DNA from 2 places in the Planococcus dechangensis genome. Region 1 is predicted to be linked to the other one. Evidence: riboswitches for the same ligand, from Rfam matches in the RefSeq annotation. Region 1 holds a riboswitch; the other holds the start of a gene.

Evidence for each region. Region 1 has a riboswitch for S-adenosylmethionine ahead of ACFO5U_RS15195 (transporter substrate-binding domain-containing protein). Riboswitches for the same ligand answer to the same signal wherever they lie in the genome.
Region 2: it holds a riboswitch for S-adenosylmethionine, as region 1 does, so the genes downstream of both, ACFO5U_RS12470 (transporter substrate-binding domain-containing protein) here and ACFO5U_RS15195 (transporter substrate-binding domain-containing protein) in region 1, are expected to answer to the same signal.

What each region holds. Positions count from the first base shown of each region.
Region 1 is NZ_JBHSGL010000015.1:167,322-173,622, forward strand. Features, by position in the region: gene ACFO5U_RS15180 (macro domain-containing protein) at 1-988, shown strand, start outside; gene ACFO5U_RS15185 (amino acid ABC transporter ATP-binding protein) at 1,062-1,805, opposite strand; gene ACFO5U_RS15190 (amino acid ABC transporter permease) at 1,821-2,504, opposite strand; gene ACFO5U_RS15195 (transporter substrate-binding domain-containing protein) at 2,567-3,421, opposite strand; SAM riboswitch class I at 3,535-3,640, opposite strand; gene ACFO5U_RS15200 (hypothetical protein) at 4,021-5,175, shown strand; gene ACFO5U_RS15205 (DUF4839 domain-containing protein) at 5,559-6,301, shown strand, end outside.
Region 2 is NZ_JBHSGL010000005.1:1,882,979-1,889,279, reverse strand. Features, by position in the region: gene ahpF (alkyl hydroperoxide reductase subunit F) at 1-283, opposite strand, end outside; gene ahpC (alkyl hydroperoxide reductase subunit C) at 296-865, opposite strand; gene ACFO5U_RS12480 (Gfo/Idh/MocA family protein) at 1,313-2,368, shown strand; gene solA (N-methyl-L-tryptophan oxidase) at 2,393-3,532, opposite strand; SAM riboswitch class I at 3,870-3,976, shown strand; gene ACFO5U_RS12470 (transporter substrate-binding domain-containing protein) at 4,098-4,910, shown strand; gene ACFO5U_RS12465 (amino acid ABC transporter permease) at 4,932-5,651, shown strand; gene ACFO5U_RS12460 (amino acid ABC transporter ATP-binding protein) at 5,651-6,301, shown strand, end outside.

The DNA.
Region 1 (6,301 bases):
GGAAATTGTACGGAACGACATCACCAAAATGAAAACCGGCGCAATCGTCAATGCCGCGAACACTTCCTTGAAGATGGGCGGCGGTGTGTGCGGCGCGATCTTCCATGCGGCGGGTGCCAAAGAGCTGCAACGGGCATGCGATCAGATCGGCCATTGTGCGGTCGGTGAAGCGGTGGCTACGGAGGCGTTTGCGCTGGAGGCCGACTTTATCATCCACACGGTGGGTCCGGTCTGGCAAGGTGGATCGAGCAACGAAGAAGCGCTGCTGCGGAATTGTTACCGCAATTCGCTCGAACTGGCGCACCGTCTGGGCTGTGAGTCGATTTCGTTTCCCCTCATCTCCACCGGCATCTTCGGCTATCCGAAAGAGCCGGCGCTGCGGATCGCCATGTCGGAAATCGAACGCTTTTTGATGGATCACGAAATGCATGTTTATGTAGTGGTTTTCGACAGGCAGTCGTTGGGCATCAGTGAAAAATTGTACGACTCGATTGCCGCGTTTATTGATGAAAATGAAGTAAAGGCATTGGAGAAAAAGGATAGCCGCTACCGCAGAAAGCGTGCTTCACAACCTATCTTGGAGGTTCAAGAAGAGGAAATCCAAGTACACGCCATGGAACTTAGCCTGGAGGATATTCTCGATGGCATGGACGAATCCTTTTCCAGGCGGCTGCTTCGGTTTATTGACGACAAAGCTATGACCGATGCCGAGACCTATAAAAAAGCCAATATCGACAAAAAGCTGTTTTCCAAAATCAAAAACTCCCCCGGCTATACGCCGAAGAAGAAGACCATTGTTGCATTTGCCGTCGCGCTCCAATTGGATCTTCACGAGACAGAAGAGTTGCTTCGAACAGCGGGCTATACATTGTCGAACAGCCATAAATTCGATTTGATCGTCCGTTATTTCATCGAGCGTGAACAATACAATATTTTTGAAATCAACGAGGCGCTGTTCGCATTTGACGAAGCGTTGCTTGGTTCGTAAAAGCACAGGTTTCGGTCGTGCGATAAAAAACAGCCCAGTTCATTGAACTGGGCTGTTTTTTATATTCATTAACTTAACGGACAAGCACTTTTTGTAAAAATTTCTTCGTGCGTTCTTCTTGAGGGGATGAAAACAGAGTGTCCGGTTTTCCTTGTTCCACAATATAGCCGTCCGCGATGAAAACGACGCGGTCCGAGACTTCACGGGCAAAGTGCATTTCGTGCGTGACGATGATCATCGTTTGGCCGTCTCTCGCCAAGTCTTTAATGACGGTCAATACTTCACCGACCAGTTCAGGGTCTAGCGCAGACGTCGGCTCGTCGAACAGCAGCACTTCGGGCTTAAGGGCCAGAATGCGCGCAATGGCTGCCCGCTGTTTTTGACCGCCGGAAAGCTGTTCGGGATAATGGTTTTTATGCGCGATCAAGCCAACTTTTTGCAGCAACTCTTCCGCTTCGGCAATGACTTCTTGCTTGTCCCGTTTTTGGACGATCAGTGGGGCTTCGATAATGTTTTCAATGACCGTTTTATGCGGGAACAAATGAAAGTGCTGAAAGACCATGCCCGAATATTGCTGGACGTCGACTTTCTGCTTTTTCGATGGGGCTTTTCCACTGAATGCGACAGTCACATCTTTAATTTGAAGCGAACCCGAGGATGGCGATTCCAATAAATTTAAGCATCGTAGCAATGTAGTTTTTCCGGAGCCGGAAGGGCCGATGATGCTGATAACTTCCCCTTGCGCGATTTCAAGGGAGATGGACTTCAACACTTCGTTGTCATTGAATTTCTTGCTGAGTTTATCGACTTTAATCATTTCCCAATCCTCCGATCACGCGTTGACATAACGGTTTGCTTTTTTCTCTAAATAATCCTGCAGGACGGTAACGACTGAGCAAATCGCCCAGTAAATGAGTGCCACCAAAATATACAAAGTTAGGCTTTCGTACGTTTGTCCGACGACGACCTTGGCCCGGTAAAACATCTCGGATACCGTAATGACCATCGCAAGCGAGGTGCCTTTGATGATATCCATAAAAACACTTGATAGAGGAGGCAGTGCAATGCGCGTCCCTTGCGGCAAAATGATGCGGCGCATTGTTTGCCAGTATGTCATTCTCAATGTTTCCGCAGCTTCCCATTGGCCTTTCGCCACAGACGAGATGGCTGACCGGATTACTTCTGCTGTGTAAGCGGAAAAGTGGACGCTGATGCCGATGATAGCGGCCGTCAATGGTTGCATATCGATGCCAATCATTGGGAACCCAAAATAGAGAATGAATAAAAGGACGAGGAGCGGGGTTCCGCGCATGAATGAGATGAATAGGCGCGCCGGATATGAAACTAATTTTAGTTTGTTCATGCGGGCTAAGGCGACAAACAATCCAAGAACAAGAGCGAGCACCATGCTCACAATTGCAATCAGCAAAGTATACCAGGCTCCCTCTAAGATGAAGGGAAGGGCATCTATTGCCACTTCTAAATTAAAAAGATATTCCCATTTAAACTCGGACATATACTGACTCCTTTAACTGCATATGATAGAAAAAAGAGGAATCAAAGGATTCCCCTTGTGGATTATTCAACGTCTACCGGTTCTGTCACATCGGCACCTAAAAATTCGAGTGCGATTTCTGTGACGGTACCATCTTCGATTAGTTCTGTAAGCGCGTCATCAAGTTTTTCTTTTAATTCAGGGCTGTCTTTTTGCAAGACCAAGCCGCTGCTGTTAGGTAAAAACTTCACGTTTTCCGCGAGCTTTAACCCAGGCTTGTCGAATTGTTCAAGTGCTTGAATCAATACTAAATAATCATTCAGTGTCGCATCTACGCGTCCTTGAACGATTTCAGGGAGCACGGTATCCGATCCTGTGTAGACGATGACTTCGGCGCCTTGCTCTTTGGCATAATCTGAATAATTGCTCGTTGCAGCGCCGCCGACTTTTTTGCCTTCCAAATCATCTACTGTATCGATTTCCGAGTTATCGCTTTCCCGGACGAGTGCGGATCCATATGAGTGCTTCACAGGTACTGTGAAATCAAATTTCTCCAGGCGTTCTTCCGTAATGGAAAAATCATTGGCTGCCACATCGATCTGGTTGTTTCGCAGTGCAGGAAGGAGGCCGTCAAACTCCATCGTTTTAAATTCGACTTCGAGTCCAAGCTTATCTCCGAGTGCACGCACGACTTCCACATCAAAGCCGGTCAGTTCTTTTGTTGTTTCATCAAAATAAGTGACTGGGAAATATAAGCCTTCCGTACCGACGACCAATTTGCCTGATTCTTCGATTCGTTCCCAAGAATTCTGTTCACCTGACTCGCTTGCTTCAGAAGCATTTGCGGAACTGTCGGCATCCTCGCTTCCGCAAGCGGCCGCGATCAACGCTGTTGCTAAAATCAGTACGAAAAGTAAAAGCTGTTTTGATTTTTCCATATGTATGGCACCATCCTTTTTGATATTAGCGCAACAGCAATAATTCCTCATGAACCCAACAAAAAAACCTCTTCAATAAGAAGAGGTTGGCATCTCGAAAAAGAATACATCTCTTCTTATCTCTCAAGCATTTTGCTTGTTGGACTTGGCACAGTACTCAAAAATGAGTCCGCTGCCGAGGCTTCGCAGGGCCAATCCCTCCACCTCTCATGATAAGAACGTATTAACTATTCAGCTATGTTTAAAACCATAACACCCCTGGAAATATACGTCAATATGTATTCCTATGAAATTAGTTGGTTTTATTGGGTGATAACTTACCCCCTTACCTGAAAACCCTTATAAAAAGTTTGAATTCAAATCAAACAGTTGCTATTTAGTATAAGAAAGCGAAATCGGTAAAACCAATATATCTTATATGCTTTTTGAAGATTATCTAATAGTAGAATGTATAAAAACATTTTAATTACAGATACAGCAGGTTTTAATAAAATCTGCTTTTTGACTTGGAATTTTAGCAGATCCGACTTCTGGAGACATATGCTATGATTAAATTGATTGTATAATATATCCATTTAAGAGCAGGAAGGAACGTTGATATGGATTTTAAATCAAAAATTATGGAGGCTGTTACAGCAGCTGAAGCAGAAATTAAAAAGCTGATGTCTGAACATGAAAAAACCGTTAAACGTCAACAAGAAGAAATAATAGAGCTTCAAAAATACAAAGAGAAAAAAGAAGAAATAGAACATCAACAAAAAGAAAAAATAGAGAGTCAGCAAAAAGCAATTGATGAGTTAAGGGAGAAACTTAAAGTAAGCGAAGAAGAAGGTGTAGTGCTTCAAGGCCGATTGGAAATAGCGACAGCTAATAGTAAGAAAGAATCTTCGCCTCGAAATACCAAGCACTCTGAAGAAAAAAAGCCCTTAGCAAAAGCATCTTTAAATCCAGTTGAGAATAGCACTAAAGAAAATGAATGGGAAAAAACATTAATGCAAGTAAGAAATGATTTGAAAGCAGCAACTGAAAAGAAAAAACGGGAAAAATCTTATTATGAAAACTCAACTTCTAGCCTTCCGTCAGCTATGAACGACCTTGCTTCTTTAAACGACTCCTTAAAACCGACTATTTATCGTTATAAAATAAATATTGTAGATTACTCAACTCTTGAACAATTTATTCGAAAATATAACTTAGTCGAGAGAGAAGCCATATTGCCACTTTATGAAACTAAAAATTCACGTGAAGTTTACCTATACACAGAAGTAGAAACCATTTTTATTGATTTATTGAATAAAGAATTGTATATGGTTGACGAAGAGTTTAATAAGCTGCAGAAACGATACTCGCCATTAGTGATTAAGTATCGACAGTTTTCAAATATAAAGCATTTTGAAACTCAAACCAAAGATACTAAAAAGGCTGAAATTCAGCCCACTTCAAATGTTATAGAAAAACCATCATCATATGCCCCGACTAAAGATACTTTATTCAGTGAACAAAGCGAATTGAATAAAATGGGCTACCGAATCAGTGGTGCTACTAGAAGTGAAAGGTGGAATGTTCTTAATAGAGCAGTCCCCGAGTTAGGACTTAGAAAAGTAGTTAGTATCATCAGTGCAAATATTAGGATAAGAAAAAAGCAATCAAATGGAGAACTGAAATATCAACATGCCATTGCAGAATGGGAATACGATCTGAGTCGTCTAAAGGGGAAGTATTACCACGGCGAATTCAAATGGCCAGAAGTTTAAAAATTATTCTCATGATAAACCAATCAGTTCGTTCATTCGAGAACAATTTGTTTGGTTTTTTTGTATGCCAATGGTTATCTGGAAAATTCATTTACATTTAATTAAATATGATGAAATGTATCGAAGTTGATCTACTCAATTTTTAAAATGACAGAATGCATATATATAAACAATAAGTGACTTTTAACTTGATAAATACTTTCGAGATTGGATTAAGTTTGAAGTTTAATAGTGTATAAAATTATGGTGAAAATCAAGTGAAAAATAACAACAGTAACTTAAAAGAAAGTAATAAATATTTTAGTGAACAATAAGACTAGAGTGTTATAATATTTTAAAAAACAAATGTTAATTTTATACATTTAAGAAAAAGGAGGATTACTATGAAGAAAATATTGATGTTCCTAGTCTTGGCAGTTGCAATTGCTACTATTACAGCTTGTACTGATGAAGAAAATCCTAACGTACTAAAGGTAGGCAAGTCTTCTGATGAACTCGGGGGAGAAAATTATGAGACAGTCATATCTGAATTGGAACAAACAGGCTTTACCAATATTGAAACTAAAGTATTAGATGATTTAATTACTGGTTGGCTAACCGAAGATGGAGAAATTGAAAAAATAGAGATTGATGGAGATACAGATTTTAGCGCAAATGATAGCTTCCAAAAAGACTCCGAAATAATCGTTACATATCATACATTTCCAAAGGAAGAGAAAAGCGATACTGAATCTGCTGATAATAAGAGTACTGAGTCGGTTGAAAAATCAACCAACCTAGAATCTGAAGAAATCAATGAAGAAGAAAAAAGTGATACCGCAGGCACTAGTGAAGAGAGCTCTGAAACAGCTAAAAAAATAACCAGTAATACAGCAGCGAAAAGCAGCCAGACGATATTAACATCAGAAAATAATGAAGATCTTGCCGCTCTCTTATCAGTTAACGATACTAACGATTCAAGTGTCAGTGTATTTGCAAAAAAATATGCAGGTAGAACCATTGAATTTGATGGATATATTGCACATATGATTCCACATGATACATACACGACAAGATACGACATATTAATTAATACGGGCGATTATGGTGAAACAACATATGATGGACCAGATTTTAAGTTCGAAGA
Region 2 (6,301 bases), on a different contig from region 1:
GCAATAGGGCAAGAACGAGTGACGTGAACTCATGGCCGAGTGGAATGCCCGCAAATATGATGCCCATCTCTTCGCCTGGACGGTTGACGCTAAAGCTCGGGGTTCTCTCAAGCTCAGTGCGCTCTACTTGAATGCGCGGGGACATGGCGGATAGTTCTTCCACCAAATCGACCATATCTTTTGATACCTTGTCGGAACCGGCGCTCATTTGGAGCAGCACGTCGCCTTCCAAAAGCTGCAAGTATTGCTCTAATTGTGCTTTGATTTGCGCATCTAGTATCATCGTCAAAACTCCTTAAATTTTGCCTACGAGGTCAAGGCTTGGCTTCAATGTGTCGCCGCCTTCTTCCCATTTAGCCGGGCATACTTCGCCTGGGTTGTTGCGCACGTATTGTGCGGCTCTGATTTTGCCGACAAGCGTGCTTGCGTCGCGGCCGATGCCGTCTGCGTTGATTTCTGCAGCTTGGACGATGCCGTCAGGGTCTACGATGAATGTGCCGCGCTGTGCGAGTCCTTCTTCTTCGTTAAGAACGTCGAATCCGCGTGAGATGCGTTGCGACGGGTCACCGATCATCGTGTATTCGATTTTGCCGATTGCATCTGAATGGTCGTGCCAAGCTTTATGGGTGAAGTGCGTATCTGTAGAAACGGAATACACTTCCACGCCAAGCTCTTTCAAAGTCGCGTATTGGTTTTGGAGATCCTCAAGTTCAGTCGGGCAAACGAATGTGAAGTCTGCTGGGTAGAAGCACACAACGCTCCACTGGCCTTTCATGTTTTCTTCAGTGACCTCGATAAATTCGCCGCTTGCCGCCTGGTAAGCTGACGCATGGAATGGTTGGATTTCTTTTCCGATCAAAGACATAAAATAATTACCTCCTGAATATTTTTTTAGAATGACCATAATCGATAACATAAAAAAAAATTGAAGTAATTCACCTCAATTAATATAGTTATCTGATTATAATGATTCTAATTCTATTTCCATTGTCATATGAAACGGGAATTTTGTCAAAGAGAACCCTTTCGTGTAAACGCTTTCTTTATGGGAGTAAGAAAAGTCAATAATAAAAGGGCGTTGGATACAAATCTGCACAAACAAAAAGCGGGGAATAAATAGTGAAATAAATAGCAATCAAATATTTCGAGATAACTAACTAATGTTTAAGAAGGATATTTTCTCATCGAATCTTTCCTAATTGAGAGAAGCGTTATGGACAAAGGAAGTTTAGTTTTCTCCCGGTTTGCCCATAGATAAGGTGTGAGTTTCCACCGGTGTAGTTTATGATAGAAAGAAAACAGGGGGGATCAGATGGGCATGAAAGTGGGCATTATCGGGTGCGGGGGAATCACAAAAACGCGCCATGCACCGGAATATTTAGCGAATCCGCATGTCGAAAGCATCGTCTTTTACGACCGCAACCTGCATCGTTCCGAAGCGATGGTCGAATTGTTCGGCGGCAGGAATGTAGAGCGTGTCGAGGAATTATTCAACGATCCGGACATTATCGCCATCAGCGATTGTTCGTCGAATGAACACCACCATCTGTTCACTACGCAAGCGCTGTTGAGCGGCAAGCATGTGCTGTGCGAAAAGCCGATTTCGTTGACACTGGCGCATGCTGCGGAAATTGTGGCGGCCCAGAAACAATCCGGAAAAAAGCTGATGGTCGACCATAACCAGCGCTTTACACGTGCGCACCAAAAAGCCCGGGAAATCTTGTCCAGCGGGGAACTCGGAAAGATTTTGACGTTCCGCACCGCATTCGGCCATGCAGGACCTGAAACTTGGGGCATCAATAAGAGCAATTCCACTTGGTTTTTCAAAAAAGAGCGTTCTGGATTCGGCGTCGGCGGAGATCTAGGCATCCACAAAATCGACTTGCTGCATTATTTATTGGACGACGAGATTGTCCAAGTGAGCGCGTTTCAAGGGGCTTTGCACAAAGTCGATGAAAACGGCGAGCAGATTGAAGTGTGCGATAATCTTGTGTGCAGCTTGGTGACCGAAAAAGGGCGTCTCGGCAATGCGGCGTTTTCCTGGACCTATTACGGCGAAGAAGACAATAGCACCATCCTTTATTGCGAAAAGGGCATTATGAAAATTTACCATGACGACGACTATCAGCTGCAACTCATCATGCACTCCGGCGAGAAAGTGAATTATCAATTGGAAGCGATGCAAACAAATGATAACCAAACCCCGAGTGGCGTCATTGACGCGTTCATCGATTCGATTCGCTTGGATCAGGATCCGCTGGTGACGGGCGAAGATGCGTTGAAATCGCTGAAAGTCATCTTGGGCATTATGGAAGCGGCGGACACCCAACAAGTCATCACCATCGAAAAAGAGACTGTCCTTTATTAATGGGACGGTCTCTTTTCGATTGCATCACAATCCAAAACGCTTGAGTGAAAACGGGGTGATGTCGTATTGGCTCTTGCCGTCCAATGCCATTTGGCTCAGTACTTCGCCCATGACGCTGCCGAATTTGAAGCCGTGTCCTGTAAAGCCGCAGGCGAAAATGACGCGGTCGTTATCGGGGTGGTGGTCGATGATGAAATGATGGTCATCAGAGACGGTATACAAACAGGTTTTCCCTTGTTTGAGCGCTCCGCCGGCTCCGGGCATGTAAAGGTCGAGGAACTGTCTCAAGTCGCCTTCATCGCTGTCGTATAACCCGAAGTTCTGTGTGTGCTCATTCGGGTCGATCGGTTGTCCGCCGTCGGACCTGCCGATTTTCACGCCGGCTCCGTCTATGCTCGGGAAACCGTAAAACATCATGTCGTGGTCTTCCACAAAAAATCCCGGGAAATCCACCGCGTCATACATGGCAGGCGCATCGAACCACCCGACGGCTTTGCGTGTCGGCTGAATCGGCAGCTTCAGGTCCGGCAATAATTTCGCCGCCCATGCACCGGTCGTAACGATCACTTTTTTTGCATAAAAAACAGACTGCCCGGTGGAAATTTTCACGCCATGCACGTCATTCAGATCGATGTCTCGAACCGGGGTATTCGGGATGAATTCCACCCCGTTTCGAATGGCCAATTCTTTATACGCACGGATGGCATTTTCGCTGTAAAGCACGCCCGCTTGCGCTTCAAAACAGCCGATGAAATGATCCGGTACTGTAAAACCAGGCCATCTTTCTTGAATCTCCTGGCTGCTTAATACATCCAGCGGCAAGTCGTAGCTTCTCGCAGACGCGATCATTTCCAGCAGAAAGGGGGAGTCATTCGGGCCGAGTCCGATGACGCCGGTGTTGTCGAAAATCTTAAAACCGGTTTGCCTCTCCAAGTCTTCCCATAATTGCTGTGCACGTAACACTAACGCAACGTAATGTCTGCCTTCGCCGTAAGCATGGCGTATTAAGCGGGTATCCCCGTGATGGCTTGCTTGGCTATGAGGGGGATCGAACGCATCGATCAATAAGGTCTTGGCGTCTTGTTGTGCCAAAAAAGCGCCGGCAGCCATCCCCATCGTTCCGGCGCCGATAATGGCGACGTCAAAAATCGTTTTTTCGGTCATCTTCACTTCACTCCGTTCTGTATGAGAGTTGTATGAATGGGCTTGCATGAATAGGTTACGGCCTCTAAGTATTAGTCGATCGTATGGAATATTTTGAGACTTGTCAATTTTTTCTTTAGCTTAACTGAGAAGCAGAGTTTTTGAAAACTAGCCCCTTTACCGATAGATTTTATTTATTTTTAAGCAACTTAAGTGGAAAGCAAAACCTACGCGCAGCAACATCTTGCAAGAAATTAAAGGGCTTACATTTTTATGCAGTTCCACGATAAAGCGAAAAAATGTGTTTGACACAAAGGGCAATGTCAAATACTATCGGTAATATGTTAAATAATTAAATAACTTATCCAGAGAGACTGAGGGACAGGCCCTGTGAAGTCCAGCAACCATCATTTTTAATGAGAGGTGCTAATTCCTGCAGAATGGCGTCATTCTGAGAGATAAGAAATTGGTCCAAACCTCTTTCTATTTGAAAGAGGTTTTTTTGCATCAAAAAGGAGGCCAGCAACGCATCGGCTGAAATGGAAGGCACAATAAAATAAATCCACATAAAAAAGGAGCTAGGGACATGACAAGAAACCAATACATACTCTCATCATTAGTTTTATTAGGAAGCATCGGCGCACTCGGCGGCTGTTCATCAGAGGAAGCGGTAAGCGCCACGGGCGATCAAGTGATTTTGGTTGGTACGCAAAACGACTATCCGCCCTTTGCTTTTGCGGACGACAACAACCAATTGACAGGCTATGACGTCGACGTCGTGAAAGCGATCGACGAGCAATTGGACGGCTATACGTTCGAGTTTGTCGCCGTGCCGTGGGACAGCATGTTCCTGGCGCTCGAGTCGAATAAAATCCAGGCGATCGCCGACCAAGTAGCGAAAACACCGGAGCGCCAAGAAAAATACTTGTTCACGGACGAATCGTATTTTGCAGCGGAAACGGTCATTGCCGTAGCGAGTGGAAGAGAAGACATCCAAACGATTGAAGATTTGGAAGGCAAGGCAGTCGGGGCGTTGGCGGGCGATTCGTACACGTTGTTGTTGGAGGAATACAACGAGACGGCTGATGAGCCAATCAACTTGAAGTACAGCGAAAGCGGCAACCCTTCGGAGATTTTGCAGGATGTGCAAAATGGCCGCGTTGATGCGTATGTCAATGATCCGATCATGATGAATGAGGTATTGGAAAAAAATGATTTGGGCGTAGAAATTGTTGGGCAGTCGCTCGTCAACGACGACATGGGAATCGTCTTGAAAAACGGGGAAGATGGCGAAGAGTTGAAGGCTTTACTGGACCCGATCATTGAGCAATTGAAACAAGACGGCACTTTGTCTGAACTGTCGACCAAATGGACCGGCGGCGACTACATCCCCGAATAAGCCAGTGGAAGGACAGAGACCATGGAAAATTTACTAGATTTGAATTTCTTGATCGAAAGCTTTCCTGCCATTGTTTCGAGGCTGCCCATAACGATCGGCATCGCTGTCGGCTCATTGATTTTGAGTTTATTCATCGGAATGGCTGCTGCATTGATCAAAATATACAAAGTGCCAGTGCTGAATGTCATTTCATCCATTTACGTATCATTTATCCGCGGAACACCGCTTTTGGTGCAGATCTACCTCGTGTTTTACGGAATCCCGAAAATCATTTATTTTCTTCAAATAGAATACGGCTGGCTCATGTCGGCGGACGTCAACAGCATTCCCCCGGAAGTGTATGCGCTCGTGGCGTTTTCCATCAATTTGGGTGCTTATTTGTCGGAGACGATCCGTTCGGCGATCGAATCGGTGGACCGAGGGCAGTTTGAGGCAGCCAAAGCAATCGGCATGACCCCGACGCAGATGATGCTGAAAATCATTTTCCCGCAAGCCTTATCGGTGGCGATTCCGAACCTCGGCAATATGTTCATCAGCACAATCAAAGACACTTCGCTTGTGTTCATCATCGGTGTCATCGATATTATGGGGCAAGCGAAAATCCTCGGGTCCCGCGGCTTGGCGTTTTTTGAAGTGTATATTGCGGTATCGATCGTCTATTGGATTTTGTGCATCGCCGTCGAGCGATTGCTGGTGAAAATCGAGAAGCGGGCGCGCAGATATGAAAGAGGGATTGCCTGATGATCAAATTGGAAAATATTCATAAATATTACGATAGCCATCATGTGTTGAAAGGAATTAACCTCACTGTCGATAAAGGCGAAGTGGTGGCGGTTTTGGGACCAAGTGGCTCCGGGAAATCGACGCTTTTGCGCTGCATCAATTTCCTCGAGCAGCCGACGAGCGGCATCGTGGAGATCGGGAGCAAACGAGTGGATGTGGCATCGGCCAAAAAAGCCGATATTTTCGCCTTAAGAACGTCGACCGGCATGGTGTTCCAGCAATACAATTTGTTCAAAAATTTAACCGTGCTGCAAAACGTTATGGTCGGCTTGACGAGCGTCAAGCAACTGAAAAAGCCGGAAGCAAAAACGAAGAGCCAGGATATGTTAAAGAAAGTCGGTCTGAGCGATAAGCTTAGCCATTATCCTGCACAATTATCAGGCGGCCAGCAGCAGCGGGTCGGCATCGCACGGGCTCTCGCACTCGATCCGGAAGTGCTGCTGTTCGATGAGCCGACCTCGTCGCTCGACCCCGAGCTGGTCGATGAAGTATTGGCCACAATCCGCAATGTAGCAGACACCGGCAAAACGATGTTCATCGTGACACACGAGCTGAGCTTCGCACGCGAAATCTCAGACCGCGTCATCTTCATGGAAGACGGCGTCATT